2 regions of the Rhodococcus sp. 2G genome follow, and region 2 is predicted to be linked to the other one. Evidence: riboswitches for the same ligand, from Rfam matches in the RefSeq annotation. Region 2 holds a riboswitch; the other holds the start of a gene.
What was found. Region 2 has a riboswitch for S-adenosylmethionine ahead of BO226_RS15430 (LLM class flavin-dependent oxidoreductase). Riboswitches for the same ligand answer to the same signal wherever they lie in the genome.

Region 1 (7,494 bases), 1.7 Mb from region 2:
CCGATCCGCGCGTACACGTCGTCGAATCACTCGACCGCCGTACGGCGTGAACGCATGCGAAGGAGGGGCAGGAGTCGAAACTCCTGCCCCTCCTTCGCAATACCGATGCGTGTCAGGAAGCGCGCACGGATGTCCGAGCGCCCTCACCGAACCGGCGCAGGACCTCGACGACGGTCGGCGAGACCTCGACGAGGCCGCGCGACTCCAGCCACGGCAGCGTTCCGTCGACGAGATGCTCGACGGTGAACGGCGCGGCGAGCGGGATCAGCGTGACGCCGTCGGCGACCTGCACGGCATGGATGTCCGCGATCAGCCCGGCGAGACCGTGCGGCGTTCCGACATAGGACAGCGTGCCGGCCTCCCCGCGAGTCGATTCCGGGCGGGTGCGGCGGGTGCGGGCGGTGCGGGCATCGGAGGCGAGGACGATCTCGACGTCGACGAGCACCGTGACCGAATCGGGATCGCGGCCCTCCTCGGCGGCCTCTGCACGGATGCGGTCGCGCAGTTTCCCGGCTTCACGCAGGTCGGCGGCACGCACCCGCACGACGTTGGATACATCGGCGCTGAGGTCGAGCGGCGGGTCGCCGACACGTCCCAGGGTCAGGTCGGCCCAGTAGTCGGGCCCGGAGTGACCGGTGAGTTCGACGGCGACGCGCAACGGCCGGATCGCGGCGGACTCGACGACGGCCGGGTCTGCGGATACAGGGGTGACGGTGGATGCGACGGACATGGGATACCTCTCGGTACGGGCCGCGGAGCGGCACGGAGGGATAGGCCTGTGAGCCGGAAGACTGTGAGGGAGAAGACCTTCAGTCCGGACAGATTCCCGATGCCGTACGGCAGAGGTCGACATGACGACGGCACCAGCGTGCCGCAGCGATCGTCCTCGTCCGTCCCATGCGAATTACCCTACTGATCCTATGGGGAATTGTCGACCGTTAGACGCACGGAGATGCGTCGCCGTCGGTCGCTCCGAGGCCGGGACGCGTCTCCGGCGAGGGGTTCCACACGCCGGCGGTCTTCGCGTGCACCCACGTCGGCCCGTTCTCGACCAGCGACCGGAGCGCTCCGAGGAGCCGCTCGACATCGTCGGACGAGCTGCCGAGTCCGAGCGACGCCCGGACGGCTCCGCCGGCACGACCGACCCGCGCGAGCAGCGGGTGGGCGCAGAAGCGTCCGTCACGGACGCCGATGCCGTACTCGGCGGACAGATAGGAGGCGACGTGGCCGGGCTCGTAGCCGTCGACCGTGAAGGTGACGATCCCGACACTGTCGGCCGAATCGTTCCACAGCCGAAGCACTTCCACGCCGTCGATGGCCTGCAGACCGTCGACGAGCAGGGCGCACAGGGCCTCCTCGTGACGGATCACCGCGTCGGCGTCGAAACCGGCGAGCGCATCGCACGCGGCGGCAAGGGCGGCGACGCCGAGCACGTTGGGGGTGCCGGCCTCGTGACGCGCAGGGGCGCAGGACCATTCGGTGTGATCGAGGCGCACCTCGCGCACCGCGCCGCCACCGGCGAGGTACGGCTCGGCGGCGTCGAGCCAGTCTCGGCGGCCGACGAGCACTCCCGCACCGAACGGCGCGTACAGCTTGTGGCCGGAGAAGGCGAGGTAGTCCACACCGAGCTCGACGAGATCGACACGGCGATGGGGCACGAGCTGCGCACCGTCGACGAGGATCCGGGCACCGGAAGCGTGTGCGAGCTCGGCGAGTTCGGCGATCGGCAGGACCTCACCGGTGACGTTGGAAGCACCGGTGACGGCGAGCAGGGCCGCGGGTGCGCGCTGCAGTTCGACCGCGAGACGCCACACCGTCTCGGAGACGGTGTCCGCAGCCTCGACGATGCGAGAGTTCTTCCAGGGCAGCAGATTCGCGTGGTGCTCGATGTCGAGCACCACGACATCGCCGGGCACCGCACTCGCGAGCAGGTTCAGCGAATCGGTGGTGTTGCGCGTGAAGACGACGACCTGGTCGTCGGCCGCGCCGACGAAGCGCGACACGGAGGAGCGGGCGTCCTCGTAGGCGGTGGTGCTGATCCGCGAAGCGTATCCGGCGCCGCGGTGCACGCTCGCATAGAAGGGCAGCAGCTCGGTGATGCGGTCGGTGACGGCGGACAGCGCCGGTGCGCTCGCCGCGTAGTCGAAGTTCGCATAGGTGCAGGTACCCCCCTGGACGAGCGGAACCTGCACGTCACAGCCGGAAACGGTGGCAAAGGGAGCGATGCAGGTGGTGGTGGCTACAGCAGTCATGACAAATCCCTTGTGTACTCGGGGACCCGCCGGTGACGCCTACGACGGAGAATTCTCGTCGCCGGCGGAGTCCGCGCTTGCCGTGTCCGGTAGTGGATTCACGGCCCGGTCGTCACCCGGAGCACCCCACCGCGGTTGGAGGGTTGCCGACCAGCTAGCCGGGGCTTGACGCTGGTACTCATGACCTGGCGAAGAGAATGGCAGGACGACCGGGCCGTGTCAACCCCGCACAGCTCCGCGTCGCCCGGCACCGCACGACGCCGACACGCGTTCTGCGCGCCGAACGTTCACCTGCCGTCCACCCGGACGTGAGATAACCGGAAGCACCATCGAGCAGAAGGACCAGCGGAATTGCCAGCCATAACCTCGACCCCCGTCGGCCGGTCCCCCATCCCCGACGAGTTCCTCCGCGCGTCGCACGCTCCACCCGCCCGCACCCTCGTCGACCTGCTGCGGAGCACTGCCGAAGCACATCCCGACGCCCCCGCGATCGACGACGGCGCGACGGTCCTCGAATACGCCGAACTGGTCGAGGCGGTGATCGCCGGTGCGTATGCGCTGAACGACGCGGGCGTCGGGGCCGGCGACAGGGTCGGGGTCCGCATGACCTCCGGGCGCAGCGACCTGTATGTGACGATTCTCTCCATTCTCGCCGCGGGCGCCGCGTACGTCCCCGTCGACGCCGACGATCCCGACGAGCGGGCCGAACTCGTGTTCTCGGAAGCGCAGGTCACCGCCATCGTCACGGACGAGGGCATCGGACCGGGCACGGCCGCGCCGTCGGGCACCCCGGTGGTGCGGGGCCCGAACCTCGATGACGACGCGTGGATCATCTTCACCTCCGGTTCAACCGGAACACCGAAGGGTGTCGCCGTCACCCACCGCAATGCGGCGGCCTTCGTCGACGCGGAAGCGCGGATGTTCTGCCAAGGGGAGCCGCTCGGTCCCGGCGACCGGGTCCTGGCCGGGCTGTCCGTGGCGTTCGACGCCTCGTGCGAGGAGATGTGGCTCGCCTGGCGGCACGGCGCCTGCCTGGTTCCGGCGCCCCGCGCGCTCGTCCGCTCCGGCATGGACCTCGGGCCGTGGCTCGTCTCGCGCAACATCAACGTCGTCTCCACGGTGCCCACCCTCGCGGCGATGTGGCCGGCCGAAGCCCTCGAGGCGGTGCGTCTGCTCATCTTCGGTGGCGAGGCCTGCCCACCCGATCTCGTCGAACGTCTCGCGGTTCGGGGACGCGAGGTGTGGAACACCTACGGCCCCACCGAGGCGACGGTCGTGGCCTGCGCGTCGCTGATGGACGGCACCGGACCGGTCCGCATCGGCCTGCCCCTCGACGGATGGGATCTCGCCGTCGTGGACGCCGACGGCAACCCCGTCGAGGAGGGCGCGACCGGTGAACTCGTCATCGGTGGTGTCGGCCTCGCGCGCTACCTCGATCCGGCGAAGGACGCCGAGAAGTACGCTCCGATGCCCATGCTCGGCTGGGACCGCGCCTACCGCAGCGGTGATCTCGTGACGCTCGACCGCGCCGGTCTGCTGTTCCAGGGACGCGCCGACGACCAGGTCAAGATCGGTGGCCGCCGCATCGAACTCGGCGAGGTCGACAACGCACTGCAGAACCTGCCCGGCGTGGCGGGCGGTGCGTGCGCGGTCCGCAAGACGGCCGCGGGACATTCGATCCTCGTGGGATACCTCGCCTCCACCGATCCGGACTTCGACATCGCGTCGGCCCACGACCTGCTGTCCGAACAACTCCCGGCCGCGCTCGTCCCCCGACTCGCGCTCGTCGACGAACTGCCCACCCGCACGTCCGGCAAGGTCGACCGCAACGCTCTGCCGTGGCCGCTGCCCGGCGCCGATGCCGACTCGGTGGAAGCACTCGGTCTCGATCCCACCGCCGAATGGGTCGCCGAACTGTGGACCGACATCCTCGGCGCCCGGATCGAGGGCGTCGACGACGACTTCTTCGAACTCGGCGGTGGTTCCCTCGCGGCGGCGCAACTCGTCACGGCGCTGCGGAGCCGGTATCCGGAGATGACCGTCGCAGAACTGTACGACCACCCGAGGCTCGGATCGCTCGCCGTCTACCTCGACGAACTCGCGCCGACGGAAGCGGCGACACCGCGAGAGGTGACCCCGGTGCCGCGGCTCGCCCAGCTCGGGCAGATCGCCGTGACCGCCGTCCTCACCACCCTCACCGGACTGCAGTGGGTGACCTGGCTGGCGATCCTGAACAACGTCGTCGCGCTCGTCGTGGACGTGCCGTGGACCGTCACCCTGTCGTGGTGGTGGGTCGCGCTCGGTGTCCTGCTGTTCCTCACGCCCGTCGGGCGCATGGCGATCTCCGTCGCGGGTTCGCGTCTGCTCCTGCGCGGCATAGAGCCCGGAAGCTACCCACGCGGTGGGAGCGTCCATCTCCGGCTGTGGACGGCTCTGCGACTGTCCGAGGCCGTGGGTGCCGTGAACATCTCGAGCGCTCCCTGGATGCGGCAGTACGCGCGGGCGCTGGGAGCGAAGGTCGGCCGCGACGTCGACCTGCACAGTCTTCCACCGGTCACCGGTCTCCTCGAACTCGGCGACGGGTGTGCCGTCGAGCCGGAGGTGGACCTCGGCGGCTACTGGGTGGACGGCGACGTCGTCCACATCGGAAGCATCCGGATCGGTGCCGGCGCCACGGTGGGCGCCCGCTCGTTTCTGGCCCCCGGCGCGCGGATCGGTAAGGACGCCGAAGTGGAGGCCGGATCCGCGGTGTTCGGTCGCGTGAAGGCCGGGCAGAACTGGTCGGGCTCCCCCGCCCGCAAGGCCGGCAAGGCCGACCGGCCGTGGCCCGCCGCGATACCGCCGCGGGGCGGCAGGTGGGTGCCGGTCTACGCGCTGTCGTCGATCCTGCTCGGCGGCCTGCCCGTCGTCTCGATCGCCGCCGGGGTCGCGCTGCTCGTGTGGTGGGTGCACGACACCCCCACCGTCTCCGACGCCGTGGTGCACTCCCTGGCGATGCTGCCCGTCGCGGCGCTGCTGACGATGTTCGTCTTCGCCCTGCTCACCCTGACGGCCGTGCGACTGCTTGCCGTCGGGATGACCGAGGGCTGGCATCCCGTGCGCAGCCGCGTGGGCTGGCAGGTGTGGTTCACCGAGCGCCTCATGGACTCCTCGCGCACCTTCCTGTTCCCGCTCTACGCGTCGATGCTCACCCCGATCTGGCTCCGATTGCTCGGCGCCGACATCGGTAAGGACGTCGAGGCGTCGACCGTGCTGATGGTTCCCAAGTTCACCAAGGTCGCCGATGGAGCGTTCCTCGCCGACGACACGATGGTCGCCTCCTACGAACTCGGCGGCGGGTGGCTGTACATCTCGCATGCGAAGGTCGGCAAGCGTGCCTTCCTCGGCAACTCGGGTATGGCGGCGCCGGGTCGGCGCGTCCCGAAGCACGGGCTCGTCGCGGTGCTCTCCGCGGCTCCGGAGAAGGCGAAATCCGGCTCGTCGTGGCTGGGCAGTCCCCCGGTGCGCCTGCGGCGCGCAAGCGGTGACAGCGACGCGAGCCGCACCTTCGCACCGCCGCTGAAACTGAAGATCGCGCGCGGCGCGGTGGAGACCTTCCGGCTCGTGCCCATGGTCGTCACCTACGGCATCGGGCTCGGTGTGCTCTTCGCACTCAACACCCTCGCCGTGCACTGGGGCTATCTCGCCGCTGCGCTGCTGGGCGGTCTCGTGCTCATGGTGGCCGGAGCCGTGGCGTGCCTCGTGACCGTGATCGCGAAATGGCTCGTCGTCGGTCGGATCGGACGCGTCGAGCACCCGCTGTGGAGTTCGTTCGTGTGGCGCAACGAGGTCTCCGACACCTTCGTGGAGACCGTGACGGCACCGTGGTTCGCCCGGGCCGCGGCGGGCACCGCCGTGATGAACCTGTGGCTGCGCGCGCTGGGGTCGAGGATCGGGCGCGGTGTGTGGTGCGAGAGCTACTGGCTGCCCGAGGCCGACCTGGTGTCCCTGGGCGACGGTGCGACCGTCGAACGCGGTTGCGTTGTACAGACCCACCTGTTCCATGATCGGATCATGTCCATGGACACCGTGACCCTCGGCGCCGGCGCCACGCTCGGCCCCCAATGCGTCGCGTTGCCCGCCTCGGGCATCGGCGACGGTGCCACCGTCGGCCCGGCCTCGCTGGTGATGCGCGGCGACGTCGTCCCGCCGTCCACTCGCTGGCAGGGCAATCCGATCACGCCGTGGACCACGCCGAACGACTGGTCGCCGCGGTGAAGCCCATCAAGGCCGCCAAGCCCGTCGCGCCGGTCGCCGCGGACCGGCCGCTCGACCCTTATCTGCCCGAGAGCGGGAACCGCGGCTACCGGGCCTCCCGCTACGAACTCGAACTCACCTACAAGGTCGTGTCCAATCGGCTCGACGGCCGGGCGAAGATCATCGCCACGACTACGGACGTGCGCGCCAAGTATTCGCTCGATCTCGCGCAGTCGATGCGAGTCACGAAGGTGACCGTCAACGGGCGACGTCCCGCCAAGTTCGCGCATCGTGGCGGCAAGCTCACCGTCACCCCCGCCGAGAAACTCCCTGCCGGGGCGGTCCTCGTCTTCGGTGTGCAGTACTCGGGGACCCCCACCCCACTGCGGACCATGTGGGGTGAGGTCGGCTGGGAAGAACTCGACGAGGGTTCGCTCGTCGCGAGTCAGCCCAACGGCGCACCCACCTGGTTCCCCTGCGACGACCATCCCGGTTCGAAAGCCACCTACCGCATCGCGGTCACCACCGACGCTCCGTTCGTCGCGATCGCGAACGGCACCCTCGTGCACAAGACCACGAAGGCGAGTCGCACCACCCGCGTCTACGAGCAACCCGAACCCATGGCGACCTATCTCGCCACGGTCCAGACCGGGCACTACGAGATACGCACCCTCTCAAACGAACCCGTGCCCCAGTACGGCATCCATCCGCCTCGGTTGCGCGCGGCGTTCGATCGGGACTTCGCTCGCCAGACCGAGATGCTCGAGTTGTTCACGCGCCTGTTCGGCCCGTACCCGTTCGCGCACTACACCGCTCTGGTGACCGACGACGACCTCGAGATCCCCCTCGAAGCACAGGGATTGTCGATCTTCGGCGCGAACTTCTGCGACGGCACCGGCCGCGAGGAACGGCTCGTCGCACACGAGTTGGCGCACCAGTGGTTCGGCAACAGCCTCACGCTGAACCGTTGGTGCGACATCTGGCTCCACGAAGGATTCGCGTGCTA
Region 2 (7,494 bases):
GTACCGGGGCGTCGAGGTTCGCCGCGATGCGGGCGTTGTACGACAGTTCGCTGGGGTTGGCGATCTCGGTGTAGTCGCTGCCGACGATGACGACGGCGTCGCAGCGGTCCGCCACCGCGTGGTACTTGCCGACGATGTCGCTGAGCGCGGCGTCCGGGTCGTCGTGGACGTCGTCGTAGGTGACGCCGATGCAGTCCTCGTAGGCGAGGTCGACGGTGGTGTGTTCGAGCAACAGTTCGAGGATGTAGTCGATGTCGCTGTCGGAGCGCGCGATGGGACGGAAGACACCGACGCGGGCGGTGGACGCGCACAGCGTCTGCAGCACGCCCAGGGCGACCGTCGACTTCCCGGTGTCCCCTTCCGGAGCTGCGATGTAGATGCTCGAGACGGACCCTGCAGCAGCACTCATGGATTCCACCCTAACTGCAAACTTTGCTCCGTCCCGCGTACCCGCGCGCACGCCCGGCCGGAGGTGTCCGGCCGGGCATGGGAGTCGCGGGATGTCAGGACTGGGTCTGCAGCACGCGCGGGGTGTCGGGCTGCTCGGTGCCGCTCCTACTCAGCGGAGAAGCGGCACCTTGCGGGTCGGACGTCAGGTGAGTGCGCGCAGGCGCGGGGCGAGGTCGCGCTCGAACAACTCCAGGAACCGCTTCTGATCATGACCCGGCGCATGGAACACCAGATGATTCAACCCCGCATCGACATACGCCCTGACCTGCTCGACCGCCTCGTCCGGATCCGACGCCACGATCCACCGCTTGGCGACCTGCTCGATCGGCAACGCATCCGCCGCCGCCTCCATCTCCATCGGATCGTCGATGGAATGCTTCTGCTCCGGCGTGAGCGACAGCGGTGCCCAGAACCGGGTGTTCTCCAACGCCTTGTCCGGATCGGTGTCGTACGAGATCTTGATCTCGATCATCTTGTCGATCTGCGCGACATCCCGCTCCGCCTTCTCCGCCCCCTCCGCCACGGCCGGCAACAGTTTGTCGGTGTAGAGCTCCATGCCCTTGCCGGAGGTGCAGATGAACCCGCCCCCCGCGCGTCCGGCATAGCGGGCCACGACCGGGCCACCGGCGGCGACGTAGACCGGGATGCCACCCTCGGGCACGTCGTAGATCGACGCCCCCTTGGTGGTGTAGTACTCGCCCTCGAAATCGACCCGGTCTCCGCGCCACAACTCGCGCATCAACCGCACCGATTCGCGCAGCCGGGCGAAACGTTCCTTGAACTCCGGCCACTGGCCGGCGTAGCCGGTGGCGATCTCGTTGAGTGCTTCACCGGTGCCGACCCCGAGGAAGATCCGTCCCGGATACAGACACCCCATCGTCGCGAAGGCCTGCGCGATCACCGCCGGGTTGTACCGGAACGTCGGCGTGAGCACACTCGTGCCCAGCTGCAACCTTTCGGTGCGCTCCCCCACAGCGGTCATCCACGCCAACGAGAACGGCGCATGCCCACCGTTGTGCCGCCACGGCTGGAAATGATCCGACACCGTCGCCGAATCCATCCCGTGCGCCTCGGCCAACACACCCAACTCCACCAGCTCGCGCGGGCCGAACTGCTCCGCCGACGCCTTGTATCCCAACTTCAAACCCTGAGCCACAGATTCCTCCGACCGTTCGCGTTCCGATGTCCCCGAGTATGCCCACCGGACGCTCGTCGTCGGTCGAGACCGACGTTGTGTTCGAAATTCACCGAAGAATCGCACACAACACCGGTCTCGACAGGTCACCCGAGGGCACCGGCGCGGTGCAACGCGCGTCGCACCCTTTCGACGAGGACTCGAGGTCGCCGATACAGCAGGTCGGCGCCGACACGCACCACGGTCCAACCGAGCTCCGACAGCAACGCATAGCGGTCGATGTCGATGGTCCGCTGTACTCGGTCGGTCCAGTGCTGCGCACCGTCGTACTCGACGAGGACCCTCCACTGCTTCCAGCCCATGTCCGCACGTGCCACGAACCGCCCACCGTCGTAGATCTCGATCTGCGTCTCCGGCACGGGCAGACCGGACCGGACGATCAGCAGCCGCGTGTGCGTCTCCGGTGGTGACGCGGCACCTCCGTCGACGAGTTCGAGAACCTTCCGTACGGACGCGAGGTGCCGAGCGCCCTTGTTCCGAGCGGCCACCGCTTCGATCTCGTGGACCTTCGTTCCGGTCGCATTGCAGAGCGCGTCCACCATTTCGACGCACCGATCGAGGTCCGCACCGCGCGCGAGGTCGAAGGCCGTTCGGGCCGGTATCGTCACCGTCATTCCGTCGACGACGCAGGATTCGATGTCGTCGACGCTGCGAACGATGATGCCCGGCGTCGAGTGCAGTTTTCCGGGCCGCACGATCTCCGCGGGCAACGACGCGTCGAGCCAACGGGTCCCGTGCACGGCGGCTGCGGACGGTCCGGCCAGTACCCCGGCGCCTCCGGTCCACAACCAGGCGGCCTTCGCGCGTAGCAGCGCGGTCGCTTCGACTCCCGGAGCGACGTACACATTGCGATGAAGCTTCACGAAGTAGTGCCGAAGTTGATACCGCGTCACCGATCCGGCCGCCAGTGCATCGGTGCCGGCGAACGGTTCGTGGAAGTCGACCATGAGCGCGAGCGTGCCCGGTCTCCTGCGTTCCCGGTACCCCGAATCCGCCGTCTGTGGAGAACTTTCGACGTTATCCCCAGACGCGCCGAATCGAGACCGGTGTTGTTGTCGATTTCTCGCGAGTTATCGACAACAACACCGGTCTCGACGAACGTCCTCGTGGCCGTGGGTGACCGAGGTGACGACGAGTTCGTCGGCGTCCGTTACTCGGCGGAGGGTGTCGAGACGCTCCGCCACCGAGCTCGGCGCCCCCACGAACTGGGTGACGATGCGGTCGTCGACGAGGGCTCGCTCCTCGTCGGTCAGCGGCGGGGTGGTCTCCGGGTCCGGGTACGGGATCGCGCCGTGGCCCGAGCGGATGCTGTGCGTCCAATGCCCGTAGGTCGACGCCAACTCGCGTGCGGTGGCGTCGTCGTCGGCGACCACCGCGTCGGCCGAGACCACCACGTAGGGCTTCCTCAGGATCGGCGACGGACGGAACGCCGACCGGTACGCCTCGACCGCTTCGACTGTCGTGCCCGGGTGGACGTGCTCACGGCGACGTCCTGTGGGCGGGAGCCATCGGAATGGGCCTTTCGGGAATGCCGGGTGTGGGAAAGCGAGGGTGCAGACGTGGGTCCCGGCCCGTCCCCCTGCGGACGGGCCGGGACTCACGCGGCGAAGAACGACGGGAGGTTCGGCGAGCGGTTCGGCTCAGCGACGACACCGGTGCGAAGTACCGCTATGACACCGGTGCGAAGTACCGCTATGACACCGGTGCGGAGTACCGCCGTGACACCGCTGCGGAGTACCGCCGTGACACCGCTGCGGAGTACCGCCGTGACACCGCTGCGGAGTACCGCCGTGACACCGCTGCGAAGTACCGCGGCACAGGTCGATGTGCAGGCGGCACCACGAGGCGCGCTCGGTCCAGCGGGTCATGCTCGTTCCTCCATCGATCCCGGCGGTAGCACCCGCACCCGCGTACGGGGGGTTGCTGCGACGTCGTAGAGCCAGGTCTCTCGGTCGCTCTGGATGGTCGCGCCTCAAGCTACGGAGTGCGGCACGCCGCGGAAAGGCTTTCTCTCACTGTGACGGAAATCCGTTCCTCGTCGAGACCGATGTCGATGTCGACGCGGTGCCCCGGCATCGACGACAAGGCCGGTTTCGGTACGCCGTAGACTCGCCTCGGTGACCCCGCTCGAACTCTTCCTCGTCGCATTGGCCGGACTGGGCGCCGGAGCGATCAACTCCCTCGTCGGATCCGGCACTCTCATCACCTTCCCGACGCTCGTCGCGTTCGGTGTGCCCCCGGTGACCGCGACGATGTCCAACGCGATCGGCCTGGTCGCTGGAGGTGTGTCAGGCACCTGGGGGTATCGGCGCGAGCTGCGCGGGCAATGGGAGCGGCTGCGATGGCAGATCCCGGCGTCGTTCTGCGGGGCACTGGTAGGAGCGTGGCTCCTGCTCCACCTGCCTGAGACCGTCTTCGAGACGGTCGTACCCATCCTGCTCCTCCTGGCCCTTACCCTCGTCGTGTTCCAGCCGAAGATCCAGGCGTGGGTGGCCCGCAGAACCGGCGACGACGCCGACGGCCACCTCGGACCGGTGCGGATGACACTGCTCGTCGTCGGCACTTTCGCCGTCGGCATCTACGGCGGCTATTTCACGGCGGCGCAGGGCATTCTGCTCATGGGTTTGTTCGGAGCGTTGCTGCACGACCACATCCAGCGACAGAACGCGGTGAAGAATCTGCTGTCGCTGGTGGTGAACGTCGTGGCCGCGTGCGCGTACATCCTGGTGGCGTTCGACCGGATCGACTGGACCGTGGCCGCACTGATCGCGGTGGGTTCTTTGATCGGTGGCTATCTCGGTTCCCACTACGGCCGGCGCCTGTCGCCGGTCGCGCTGCGGGCGGTGATCGTCGTGGTGGGGCTGATCGGGCTTTACCGACTGCTCGCCTGACGCACCACTTTCCGGAATTCGCCTCTGCCGGGGTTGTCCGCAGCGTTACGAGAAGAACAGGTATCAATTCGATTTCAGAGAAATGGGAATCCCCGCCACCACGAGAGTTGCCGACTCACTGGCCTCGGCGACCCGCGCATTGAGCCGACCCAGCATGTCGCGGAACAACCGCCCCGACGCACTCGCCGGCACCACACCACTGCCCACCTCGTTGCTGACCGCGACCACGGGGACCCGGGCCTGCCGCCACGCATCGAGGAGATCGTCGATGTCGGCGTCGACGGCAGCGGAATTCTCTGTGTTCCACACGTCGTGGAGGTCGAGTCGTGCCGTGAGCCAGGTTCCGAGACAGTCGACGAGCAGGGGTTCGTCCGCGTCCCGCAGTACCTTCGCCACGTCCGGGGTCTCGATCGTCGACCACGATTTCGGTCGTCTCTCCCGATGCAGTGCAACACGTTCCGCCCACTCCGCGTCACCCTCTCGTGTCCCGCCGGTGGCGACGTAGGTGACGGACGGGCAGGACGCGAGTAGTTCCTCGGCGTGCCGCGACTTGCCCGACCGCACTCCCCCGAGAACCAGCGTCCGATGCGGCACGACCGGAGTCCCTTCACCCACGTGGACCACCTCACCGTCACGACCGGGACGAGCATCCACCTGCTGCAGACGATTCCGCAGTTCGTCGATGGGCGGATTGTGGTGACCCAGATGCACTGCGACCACCTCGGTGTTCTCGGTGACGGCACCGACACCGCGCAGACCATCCACCATCGCGCCGAACTCGGGCAGGCCGAGGTGACCCTCGGACAATTCGGAACGGTCGCCGAAGGTTTCCTCGAGGAATACCGCGTCGAACCGGGCGTCGCGCACGGCCTCGAACCACTCGGCGAGCCACATCCCGGTGTCGCACGCCCACAGCAACCGCGACCCGCCGGGGCCCGACAGGTCGTACAGCACCGCGTCGCCGTCGCGGAAGACCTTGTGCCGTGCGGGAAGAACGCGCACCGAGTAGTCGCCGACGGTGAGCGAGTCCCCCGGCTCGACCGGCACGAAACGCACCGGCGCGTCGGGAGCCACCCAGGGTCTACAGGTGTCGAGCGCGTCGGCGGGACCTATCACATCGAGTTCGACGCCGGCGGCCACCCACGACCGGAACAACAATGCCTGCGGGCCCAGATGGTCTGCATGGGCGTGGGTCAGGAGGATATGCCGCACCTGCGCCAGCGACCTGCCGTGCCGCACGGCCGCGCGGGGCGCCTCCGGACCGCAGTCGAGCATCAGCACATCGTCGACGAGTGCCGCGGTCTGCCCGCGGATCTCGCCGCGACGGGCGGCATCCGCGCAGGATGCACACGTGCAGAACGGGTTCGGCCACCCGTCCGCCGCGCCGGTTCCCAGGAGCACGACCTCCATCAGTGGTCCTTCGTGCTGTCGCGGAGCGGGAGGACGGCGCGACCCGCCGGGCGGTCGAGGATCTCGACGCGGGCGCCGTAGACCTGCGCGATGCGTTCGGCGGTGAGGACGTCGTCGGGCGCTCCGTCGGCGACGACGTGCCCGCGATCGAGCAGTACGAGCCGTTCCCCGTATTGGGCGGCGGAGGTCAGGTCGTGCATCGCGGCGATGACGGTGAGGTCGCCTTCGGTGCGCATCGAATCGACGAGTTCGAGTACCTGCTGCTGGTGTCCGATGTCGAGTGCGCTGGTGGGTTCGTCGAGGAGCAGCACCCGGGGTTGCTGGGCGAGAGCGCGTGCGAGCACGACGCGCTGCAGCTCACCGCCGGACAGTTCGGTCGCGAGTCGCGGTGCGAACGCTTCGAGCTCGAGCCGTTCTACGATCCGGTCCACCACCTCGCGGTCGTGCGCGGTCTCGGATCCGAAGCGCGGGATGTGCGGGGTGCGGCCGAGATGGATCAGTTCCCTGACGGTGACACCTTCCGGCACCACGGGGCGTTGCGGCATCAGCGCGACCGCGCGTGCCATGTCCCGACGTCCGGCGCGCCCCGGCACGATGTCGGCGACCTGCAGGTGACCGGTGGCCGGCACGAGACCGGCGAGGACGTGCAGCAGGGTGGTCTTGCCCGACCCGTTGGGCCCGACCAGCGATAGCCAGGAGCCGGCGGTGACGTTCAGGTCGATCCCGTGCAGCACCTCGACGCCACCGCGTTCGGCGCTGAGCTGCCGGCACGACACCGTCATGGTCGGGGTGGTGAGAACATCGCTCTTCATCGGACACCTCGGCTCCGTCTGAGCACGACGAGGAAGAAGGGCGCCCCGATCGCCGCGGTGACGACACCGATCGGCAGTTCGGCGGGCGACATGACGGTGCGGGCCAGGACGTCCGCGAGGACGAGGAAGGACGCACCCACCAGCAGCGACAGCGGCAGCAGGAGACGGTGGCCGGGTCCGGCGAGCAGCCGGACCGCGTGGGGGACGACGATGCCGACGAACCCGATGAGACCGCTCGCCGAGACGACGGCCGCGGTTCCGAGGGTCGCGACGCAGACGAGCAGCAGCCGCACGCGCGCCGGGTTGATCCCGAGGCTCGCGGCTTCGACGTCGCCGACCGCCATGACATCGAGTGTGCGCCGATGCAGCGCGATGATCGCGACGGTGACCACGACGTACGGCAGGACCACGACGACGTCGGACCAACCGTCGGTGGACAGGCGGCCGAGCATCCACGAGTACACCTGCCGCAGGGTGTCGTCGTGCAGCTGCATGAAGAACGTCTGGATCGCGTTGGCGAAGGCCGCGACGGCGACACCGGCGAGGATGATGACGACTTCCGAGCGGCTGCCGCCGACGGTGCGGCCGAGCGAATACGTCGCGCCGACGGCGAGCAGGCCCCCGGCGAAGGCCGCGATCGGGACACCGGCGAACCCGGCCGCGCCGCCCACGACGATGGCGAGGGTGGCACCGAGACCGGCGCCGCTGGAGACCCCGAGCAGATAGGGATCGGCGA

Region 1: linked by a shared signal. The riboswitch ahead of BO226_RS23450 (aminotransferase class V-fold PLP-dependent enzyme) and the one ahead of BO226_RS15430 (LLM class flavin-dependent oxidoreductase) in region 2 are both predicted to bind S-adenosylmethionine.

The regions. Positions count from the first base shown of each region.
Region 1 is NZ_CP018063.1:4,936,654-4,944,147, reverse strand. It holds gene BO226_RS23460 (winged helix-turn-helix domain-containing protein) at 1-50, shown strand, start outside; gene BO226_RS23455 (LLM class flavin-dependent oxidoreductase) at 113-730, opposite strand; gene BO226_RS23450 (aminotransferase class V-fold PLP-dependent enzyme) at 939-2,252, opposite strand; SAM riboswitch class IV at 2,321-2,438, opposite strand; gene BO226_RS23445 (Pls/PosA family non-ribosomal peptide synthetase) at 2,604-6,509, shown strand; gene BO226_RS23440 (M1 family metallopeptidase) at 6,476-7,494, shown strand, end outside.
Region 2 is NZ_CP018063.1:3,277,308-3,284,801, forward strand. It holds gene pta (phosphate acetyltransferase) at 1-409, opposite strand, end outside; gene fgd (glucose-6-phosphate dehydrogenase (coenzyme-F420)) at 593-1,606, opposite strand; gene BO226_RS15425 (DUF559 domain-containing protein) at 1,732-2,592, opposite strand; partial or broken gene BO226_RS15430 (LLM class flavin-dependent oxidoreductase) at 2,716-3,123, opposite strand; SAM riboswitch class I at 3,521-3,613, opposite strand; gene BO226_RS15435 (sulfite exporter TauE/SafE family protein) at 3,763-4,536, shown strand; gene cobU (bifunctional adenosylcobinamide kinase/adenosylcobinamide-phosphate guanylyltransferase) at 4,600-5,946, opposite strand; gene BO226_RS15445 (ABC transporter ATP-binding protein) at 5,946-6,758, opposite strand; gene BO226_RS15450 (FecCD family ABC transporter permease) at 6,755-7,494, opposite strand, start outside.